4 regions of the Streptomyces sp. NPDC090499 genome follow, and region 4 is predicted to be linked to each of the others. Evidence: riboswitches for the same ligand, from Rfam matches in the RefSeq annotation. Region 4 holds a riboswitch; each other region holds the start of a gene.

Region 1 (2,191 bases), on a different contig from region 4:
GCAGGGCCTCGCCGAGTCGGTCGAAGTAGGAGGCGACCAGGAGCTTCGGCCGGTCGGGGAGGGCGCCGAGGTCGCGGTAGGTGCGGGTGACGGCGTTCAGTTCGGCCGGGGTGCGGTCCTGGACCAGGGCGGGTTCGTCGAGCTGCACCCACTCGGCGCCGGCCGCCCGCAGGTCGGCGAGCACCTCGGCGTACACCGGCAGCAGCCGGTCCAGGAGGGTGAGCGGCTCGAAGCCGGCGGGGGCGCCGGGGGCGGGCTTGGCGAGGAGGAGGTAGGTGACCGGGCCGACCAGGACCGGACGGGCGGTCAGGCCGAGGGCCAGGGCCTCCTTGAGCTCGGCGACCTGCTTGGCGGAGTTCGCGGTGAAGACGGTGTCCGGGCCCAGCTCCGGCACCAGATAGTGGTAGTTGGTGTCGAACCACTTCGTCATCTCCAGCGGCGCCACGTCCTGGGTGCCGCGGGCCATGGCGAAGTAGCCGTCGAGGGCGTCGGCGTCGACCGCGGCGCGGTGCCGCTCGGGGATCGCGCCGAGCAGGACGGTGGTGTCGAGGACGTGGTCGTAGTACGAGAAGTCGCCGGTGGGCACCTCGTGGATGCCGGCGTCGGCGAGCTGCCGCCAGTTGCTGCGGCGGAGTTCGGCGGCGGTGGCGCGGAGGGCGTCGGCGGTGACGCGGCCCTTCCAGTAGCCCTCGATCGCCTTCTTCAGTTCCCGGTTCCGGCCCTGCCGGGGGTAGCCGTACACGGTGGCCCGTGCTGCCGCGGCTGCGGACTTCGCTGTCACGGAGATCTCCTTCGCGAGATGGATCCCTGAGATCCCGGAGACGGGACGAGAGCGCGAAGGGGATGACGAACCCGACGGCGGCGACCTCGCGCGGCAAAGGCGCGGTCGTCCCGTCCGGTGTGTACGCCGACCCGCCCACGAGGTCACCGGGATGTCCGTGCACGGAACGGTCCGCGCACGGGCAGTTGGCAGGTCTTCGGACTTGCGGGCACGTCCTCCGGTCGGAGGACACCTACTGGCCGTCGCTTCCCAGGTCCGGTACGTCGGACCCAGTGCGTATGACGGCGGTCGTTCCCGCTCACCGCTGCGGGGCAGTCCCGGAATCCCACCGGGTTCCCTCTTGCGACGCCCTGTCCGGCTGACAGGGCGAACCAGCTGCTGCGGCCAGCCTACGGGGTGTCGAGGTCGAACGCGGCCCTGACGGCTGCGGTGGTCCCGTCGGGCGGGGTCCGGCAGACACCGGGGCCGAGGGCGGTCTCCTCCGTCGAACAGCTCACGCAGCCGGCGGAGAGGTCCGGCCTCACCCCGATCGGGCCGGCCGCCGTTCGTCGTCAACCACCCGGGTGTCACGTCGGCGGTCATGGGACCGCGCACCATGGAGCAGTGGGATGCGTTCCTGCCCGCCGCCGACGTCACCCTCCCGTCCGACGTCCTCGACCGCATCGACGAGATCGTCGCCCCCGGAGTGAGCGTCAACCCCGCCGACACCAGCTACGGCGACTTCGAGTCCCGAGCCGGCCGGCGGCGGCGCTGACGCGGTCCGGCAGCGCCCGGACCGGCGTGGGTCAGGAGCTGTGGTCCGACAGGAAGCCGGTGAGGTAGCTCATCGTCTTCTCGGTGGACCAGGGCTGCGCGGCGCTGCCGGGTGCGGAGGCGCTCGGTGACGTGCTCGGCGCGGCGCTCGGCGAGGTGCCGGTGAGGGCCGCCACGCCGAGGTCTCCGTGACCGGCTCCGGTGAGCACTACGCGTTCGGCGTCGACGCCCTTCTTCCTGAGGGCGGTGCAGAGGTCCAGGGTCTGGCTGGGGGAGACCAGAGGGTCGGCCGTGCCGTGCATCAGGAGGAAGGGCGGTGTCGCGGAGGTGATGTGGGTGGCCGGGTCGGCGGCGGCCACCTGATCGGTGTACTGCGCGACGGACCTGGTGGTTCCGGGGCCGTAGACCCACTGCGCGGCGGAGTTGCCCGCGGCGTAGTTGAAGTCCTTGGCGGCCTGGTCGTAGTCGGCGGCGAGCCGGGACAGGTCGGCGGGGCCGAACTCGTCCACGACGCCCTGGACCGCGCTGCTCTGGTCGAGGTGGTCGCCGACGTCGTACCTCCTGTCGCCGCTGGTGACACCGGTCATGGCGGCCAGGTAGCCGCCCGCCGACTGGCCCCAGACGAAGACATGGCCGGTGTCGATGCCGTAGGTGCCG
Region 2 (2,191 bases), on a different contig from region 4:
GTCGGCCGGGGAGAACAGCGACCACTGCTCGTCGGCGTTCACCCGGCGCATGAACTCGTCCGGGACCCAGTGCGCGAGGTTCAGGTTGTGGGTACGGCGGGCGTCCTCACCGGTGTTGTCGCGCAGCTCCAGGAACTCCTCGATGTCGGAGTGCCAGGTCTCCAGGTAGACCGCGGCCGCGCCCTTGCGCCGGCCGCCCTGGTTCACGGCGGCGACCGAGGCGTCCAGCGTCTTCAGGAACGGCACGATGCCGTTGGAGTGCCCGTTGGTGCCGCGGATCAGCGAACCCCGGCTGCGGATGCGGGAGTACGACAGACCGATGCCGCCGGCGTGCTTGGAGAGCCGGGCGACCTGGTGGTAGCGGTCGTAGATCGAGTCCAGCTCGTCCTTCGGGGAGTCGAGGAGGTAGCAGGACGACATCTGGGGGTGCCGGGTGCCGGAGTTGAAGAGGGTGGGGGAGGACGGGAGGTAGTCGAGGCGGCTCATGAGCCCGTAGAGCGCGGCGACCTCGTCGACCGACCGCGCGGTGTCGTCCTCGGCGAGACCGGCGGCGACCCGGAGCATGAAGTGCTGGGGCGTCTCGATCACGCGGCGGGTGATCGGGTGCCGGAGCAGATAGCGGCTGTGCAGCGTGCGCAGGCCGAAGTAGCCGAAGCGGTCGTCGGCGGCCGGGTCGACCAGCGCGTCGAGGCGGGCCGTGTGCAGCCGGACGAACTCGGCGGTCCGGTCGGCGATGAGGCCCTCGCGGTGCCCCACCGCGACGGACTCGGTGAAGGACGTCACGCCCTGCGAGGCGGCCTCGGCGCGGATGGAGACGGTGAGCAGACGTGCGGCCAGCCGCGAGTAGGCGGGGTCCTCCGAGATCAGACCGGCGGCGGCCTCGGTGGCCAGCTCGCGCAGTTCCGACGCGTCGGCCCGCGCGGACCGGCCGCGCAACGCGGCGGCGGCGACCCGGCCGGGGTCGGCGTCGGGGAGGTCGGCGGTCAGCTCGGTCAGGGTCCGCAGCAACGCGGTACCGGGACCGTCCTCTTCCACGGATTCCACGGATTCCACGGAGATGGTCGCCGAAGCCGGGTCGGCTGGCGCGATGGTCACGTGGGGCTCTCCCTCGCTGGGCACGGGGCCTGGCGGAGGGCAGCGGGCAGCACGAGCGCGCGGGCACGCGTCGAGACCCCGGCCCACTCCACGAGGCCCGGACGTCAGAACGCCCGAACCGGGTGGCCGGGCGTGCTGTCGGCAGGTCCTCGGACTGACTCCTGTGCACGAACATGCACAAGCACACCGTTGCGGGACAGTTCCGGATTCGCACCGGATTCCCCTGCGGCGACAGCGAGCATGAGCATACATCTAGTGCCGGGCTGTCGTGTCACCCCCAGATGTTGTGTCGCGGAGGTGTCGGAGCGTCAGCTCGTAGGTGAGGAGAGTGATGTCGTCCAGGTGCGGCACGGGATTCCAGTCGCGCTCCGGTGTGCGGACGAAGCCGAGGCGCTCGTAGAGCCGGTGGGCGGTGTGCATGCCGCGCTGGCTCGACAGGACGACGGCCGTGCAGCCGTCCGTGGCCCGGGCGCGGTCGACGCAGGCGCGGACGAGAGTCTCGCCGGCGCCTCGGCCGCGGGCCTCGTGTGCGACCGCGAGCGCCCTGATCTCGGCCTCGCCGGGGCGGGCGATGTCGGTGATCGGGCCGGGGCCGGGGACGAAGGTGACGCCGCCGAGGAGTCTTTCGCCGTCCACCGCCACGAGCACCTCGGCGGCGGCCGCCCGGCTCGCCACGTCCTTCAGCACGGGCAGGTACGCGTCGTCCTCGCCGTAGTCGAGGAGCCCGTCCCGGAGGTAGGCCTCGGCGGTGAGCTCGCCGAGTGCGGCGTGTTCGGTGGGATCCACGGGCCGGATCGTGATGTCCATGGTGCGAGTCTGCCGGACTCCCGCACGCGGGAACCTCCCGTTTTCCCCGGTGGGGCGCCCGGGTTGCGGGCTGTGCCGGGAGTGCTTCCATGGAAGGAGGTGCCGGTGCCTGCGGGGGCCCTCCGTTCCGAGAACCACTCCTGGGACGCGCAAGGAGAAGGCACCATGACAAGGGTCGTCCGTCACCCGCCCGGCAAGGAGCTACCCCGCGACGCGCCGATGGCGACACTGGGCCTGCGACGCGCGGGCAACCGGGTCGGAGCCGGTCTCGTGGGCCGCTGGCACGCCC
Region 3 (2,191 bases), 790 kb from region 4:
CGCGCGTGACAAAGGAGTTGAGGGACATGTTCTGCGCCTTGAACGGCGCCACCTTCACGCCCTGCCGCACCAGCCACCGGCAGATACCGGCGGTGACGACACTTTTCCCGGCGTCGGAGGTGGTACCGGCGACGAGGAGGCCTCCGTTGTTCATGAGCGGCCTCCGGCCGGTGACTTCGGTGCCGGGCGCCGTGAAAGCGTCCCCCGCAGCAGCGCCCCCGCCGCACCCACGCCCAACGCCAGCCACCCCACCCGCCGCGACAACCGCACCGCCCGCTCGATGTCCGCGACCTCCACGGCCCGCCCCTCCCCGTTCAGCACCGGCCGGTGCTCGACCCGCCCTCCGTACGACAGCGTCCCCCCGAGCCGCACCCCCAACGCCCCCGCGAACGACGCCTCCACGGGCCCCGCGTTGGGACTCGGATGCTTCGCCGCGTCGGCCCGCCAGGCTCGCACGGCCCCCCGCCGGTCGTCCCCGGCCGCCGCGGCCAGTACGGCGGTGAGCCGCGCCCCCGGCCACCCGGCCACGTCGTCCAGGCGCGCCGAAGCCCACCCGTACCGCCGGTACCGGGCCGACTTGTGCCCCACCATGGCGTCCAGGGTGTTGACGGCCCGGAACCCCAGCAGCCCGGGGACGCCCCCCACGGCTCCCCACACCAGCGCGCCCACGACCGCGTCGCTGGTGTTCTCGGCGACGGACTCCACGACCGCACGGGCGATCCCGTCGGCGTCCAGGGCCTGCGGATCCCGTCCGCACAGATGCGGCAGCCGGGCACGGGCCGCCTCGACGTCACCCGTCTGCAGGGCCCGCCCGATGGTCCGGGCCTCACGGGAGAGCGAAGTGCCTCCGACGACGGCCCAGGTGGCGGCCGCGGTGAGCGTCACGGACGCGACGGCGGACGGCCGTACGACCCGCTGCGCCGCGGCACCCAGCGCCACGGCGCCCCCGGCACAGACGGCGGTGTGCAGCGCGCCCCACCCGCGGTGGTCCCGCCACAGCACCCGCTCCACGGCCCCGGCCGCCCGTCCGAAGACGGCTACCGGATGCCCGCGGCGCGGATCGCCGAGCAGCAGATCACCGAGAAGGCCGGCGGCGGCGCCGTACGCGAAGACGCGGTCGGCACCCATCGGCTCAGCCGGCCGCGGGGTCGGCGACGGGGTCGGGAACGGGCCGGGTACTCGACCTCGATCGGCAGCCGCGCATGGCGTTATGTCCTCACTCAGGGTGTCCGCGCCCTGGTTCGACGAGACCGGCGGTGGGAGTTCCTGGCTTCCGGGGACAGGTACCCCGGTGACAGTGGCGGGACCGCGCCGGATTCACACCGGCTTCCTCCCTTGCCGCCGTACATGGCTCCGGAAGTCCACCACGCCCCCGGAAGACCCGTCAACTTGCCTTTGACCTGCGAGGGGAGTGTGTGGGAAGGCCCACACCGGGTGTCCGGCGGGGCCTGTGGGGTATGCGGAAGGCTCCTCTCCGTGCGGACGGAGAGGAGCCTTCCCGGTGCCGGCGAGGACTTCCCGGCTCAGGCCTTCGCCACGATCAGGTGGATGCCGTACGCCACGGCGGCCGCGCAGGCGGCGAAGCAGAGCCAGGCGGCCGTCACGGCCAGGGCCGCGGAGTCGCCCTGGGCGGTGGCGCGTTCACGGGCGGAGAGGCCCTTGACGCCGAGGGTGAAGAGGGCCACCAGGCCCACCGTGGCCACGAGGCTGACGCCGAAGACGGAGCCGATGGCTGCCCAGTCGATGTTCATGTCGGTTCTTCCTCGGGGTCAGACGGTGGCGGCCGGGTCGGTCGCGGTGGCGGCCGGGGCGGAGGCAGGGGCGGGGATGGTGGCGGTCAGGTCGTCCGTCACCGGGACCGGGCCCGCGGGCGGCGGGGTCACGGCGGCGATCGCCGTGGTCACCACGCCGGCCGGCTCCTCGGCGGCGACGACGTTGCTGCTGTCCACGACCTCGCGGCGGGAGAGCTTCCAGATCGCGGCGCTGGAGGCCACGAGGAAGACGGCGACGACCGCCGTGCCCCAGTCGCCGAGGTCCGTCACGGACTCGGCGAGCGCGCCGACCACCGCGGCGGCCGGGAGGGTGAGCACCCAGGCGACCATCATGCGGGTCGCGGTGGACCAGCGGACCGTGCCGCCCTTGCGGCCGAGACCCGCGCCCATCACGGAGCCCGAGACGACGTGCGTGGTGG
Region 4 (2,191 bases):
GACGGCACCGGCGAGCAGTGCCGTCAGCAGGTCACGGGCCAACGGGTACGCGCCGAGGGCCACCTGGGCGAGGATCACCGCCGACATGCCCCAGTCGAGTGCGGGCGGCCCGTCCTCGGCGTTGGTCCAGTCGATGACCCGGGGACCGTCGGGGGTCAGGATCACGTTGTCCGGATGCAGGTCGAGGTGGAGGACCCGGGCGCCGGGGTCGGCCGGGTCCCGGCCGGGCACGGCGTGCAGCCGCCGCAGCAGCGAGGCGAGCAGCGCACCGCCCTCCGCCGGGCCCGTCTCCCCCGCCAGCAGCGCCGCCAGCATGGTCGGTCCGGACAGCCGCTCCATGACCAGTCCGGTACGGGACGCGGCGGGCCGCACCCGGGGCGCCGGGTACCCGTGCTCCCGTACGTACGCCATCACCGCGCCCTCGGCGGCCGCGTCACCCCGGCCGTCCCGGTCCCGGCGCAGCACCCACGCCTCGTCGATCTCGTACACGTCGGCCGAACGCCCCGCCCCGAGCAGTCTCCCCGTCATGGCACGACCATAACGAGACGGTCCCTGCACAGCCCCCTCTCAGCTTCCCCCCGGGCGGCCGGTAGGGTAGCCGGGTCGTCATCACCCGTACGGGGGGAAGCCGGTGCAATTCCGGCGCTGACCCGCAACCGTGAGCCACCAGCAGTGGCGAGCCGGACCACCGCGCCCGGGACGTTGATCGGCTCACGTGCGCCGGCGCCCGTCGTCGCACGGCACCGTCGAGGTTTACGGAGCCGAGCCGCCGGGGTCTCCCGTGCTGCCCGGCTCCCCGCAGGGAGAGGCACCGCCGACCATGACCGTCCTCCGCCGCACCGCCGGAGTGCTGGCCGCCACCGCCGTCATCGGTGCCGCCATGCCCGCGACGACCGCGCTGGCCGCCGGCACCCCGTCGCCGTCCGCGTCGACGGTGCTCCCGTCGGGGCTGTACGGCGGTTCGGACCCGAAGTTCGACGGCGTCTGGCGCCAGTCGCTCGCCCTGCTGGCCCAGCGTGCGGTGGGGGTGACCCCGGCCGCGAAGGCGGTGGACTGGCTGGCCGGGCAGCAGTGCGCGAACGGCGCGTTCGCCGCGTTCCGCGCCGAGCCGACGGCGGCCTGTGACACCAAGGTGACGGTGGACACGAACAGCACGGCCGCCGCCGTACAGGCGCTGAAGGCGGTCGGCGGGCACGACGGCGCCGCAGGCAAGGCCGTGACCTGGCTGAAGTCGGTGCAGAACAAGGACGGCGGCTGGGGCTACACCCCGGGCTCGCCCAGTGACACCAACTCCACCGGCGTGGTCGCCGGCGCGCTCGCTGCGGCCGGCGCGGGTGCGGACAGGTCGCCGTACGACCTCTTCGCCAAGTGGTCCGTCCCCTGCGGCCGGGACGGCGGCGGTGCCCTCGCCTACCAGCCGGACAAGCAGGGGAAGCTGACCGCGAACGCGGACGCGACCGCGGCCGGGGTGCTCGGGGCCCTCGGCAAGGGGTTCGTGACGACGGCCGGCAAGGCCCCGGCGAAGGGGCCCGCCTGCGCGGCGGGCTCCGGCACGACGCTCACGCGGGAGGAGGTGGCCCGCAACGGCGCCGCGTACCTGGCGGACGCCATGTCCGGCAGCGGCCATCTCGTCTCCGCGCTCGCCGGTGCCGCGCCCCAGCCGGACTACGGCAACACCGCCGACGCGGTCGTCGCCCTGGCCGCGCAGGGCTGGACGGGGCAGGCGAGGAAGCCGTACGCCTGGCTGGAGGCGCACGCCGCGCCGTGGGCGGAGCAGAGCGGGCCCGCGGCCTACGCCGAACTGATCCTCGCCGCGCACGCGATGGGCGCGGACCCGCGTGACTTCGGCGGCACGAACCTGGTGACGGCGCTGAACGCGACGGGACCGGCCCCGCGGGCGGCTGCCGCGAAGCACGCCGAGGAGAAGAAGTCGGGCAACAGCGTGTGGTGGATCGTCGGCACCGGGCTCGTCGCCGGTATCGGCATCGGTTTCCTGTTCAGCGGCCGCCGGAAGCAGCAGCAGCCGTGACCGCGGTCCGCCGTGCGGGGCTGCTGTTCCTGGCCGCGCTGACGCTGTGCGCGACGGCCGCCGCCGGGCCGGCGGCGGCCACCGGCTACCGGTACTGGTCCTTCTGGGAGCGGGACGGCGCGCACTGGACGTACGCCACGCAGGGCCCCTCGACCGCGCAGC

What was found. Region 4 has a riboswitch for cobalamin ahead of ACIQVL_RS04010 (prenyltransferase/squalene oxidase repeat-containing protein). Riboswitches for the same ligand answer to the same signal wherever they lie in the genome.
Region 1: linked by a shared signal. The riboswitch ahead of metE (5-methyltetrahydropteroyltriglutamate--homocysteine S-methyltransferase) and the one ahead of ACIQVL_RS04010 (prenyltransferase/squalene oxidase repeat-containing protein) in region 4 are both predicted to bind cobalamin.
Region 2: linked by a shared signal. The riboswitch ahead of ACIQVL_RS35360 (ribonucleoside-diphosphate reductase subunit alpha) and the one ahead of ACIQVL_RS04010 (prenyltransferase/squalene oxidase repeat-containing protein) in region 4 are both predicted to bind cobalamin.
Region 3: linked by a shared signal. The riboswitch ahead of ACIQVL_RS00375 (cobalamin biosynthesis protein) and the one ahead of ACIQVL_RS04010 (prenyltransferase/squalene oxidase repeat-containing protein) in region 4 are both predicted to bind cobalamin.

The regions. Positions count from the first base shown of each region.
Region 1 is NZ_JBIVXP010000002.1:780,366-782,556, reverse strand. It holds gene metE (5-methyltetrahydropteroyltriglutamate--homocysteine S-methyltransferase) at 1-781, opposite strand, end outside; cobalamin riboswitch at 965-1,157, opposite strand; gene ACIQVL_RS11875 (hypothetical protein) at 1,362-1,535, shown strand; gene ACIQVL_RS11870 (alpha/beta hydrolase fold domain-containing protein) at 1,567-2,191, opposite strand, start outside.
Region 2 is NZ_JBIVXP010000012.1:106,869-109,059, reverse strand. It holds gene ACIQVL_RS35360 (ribonucleoside-diphosphate reductase subunit alpha) at 1-1,095, opposite strand, end outside; cobalamin riboswitch at 1,195-1,353, opposite strand; gene ACIQVL_RS35355 (GNAT family N-acetyltransferase) at 1,348-1,902, opposite strand; gene ACIQVL_RS35350 (ATP-binding protein) at 2,068-2,191, shown strand, end outside.
Region 3 is NZ_JBIVXP010000001.1:70,267-72,457, reverse strand. It holds gene ACIQVL_RS00380 (cobyric acid synthase) at 1-154, opposite strand, end outside; gene ACIQVL_RS00375 (cobalamin biosynthesis protein) at 151-1,128, opposite strand; cobalamin riboswitch at 1,241-1,381, opposite strand; gene ACIQVL_RS00370 (hypothetical protein) at 1,524-1,751, opposite strand; gene ACIQVL_RS00365 (anion permease) at 1,770-2,191, opposite strand, start outside.
Region 4 is NZ_JBIVXP010000001.1:858,315-860,505, forward strand. It holds gene ACIQVL_RS04005 (phosphotransferase) at 1-528, opposite strand, end outside; cobalamin riboswitch at 584-713, shown strand; gene ACIQVL_RS04010 (prenyltransferase/squalene oxidase repeat-containing protein) at 821-2,029, shown strand; gene ACIQVL_RS04015 (SCO2322 family protein) at 2,026-2,191, shown strand, end outside.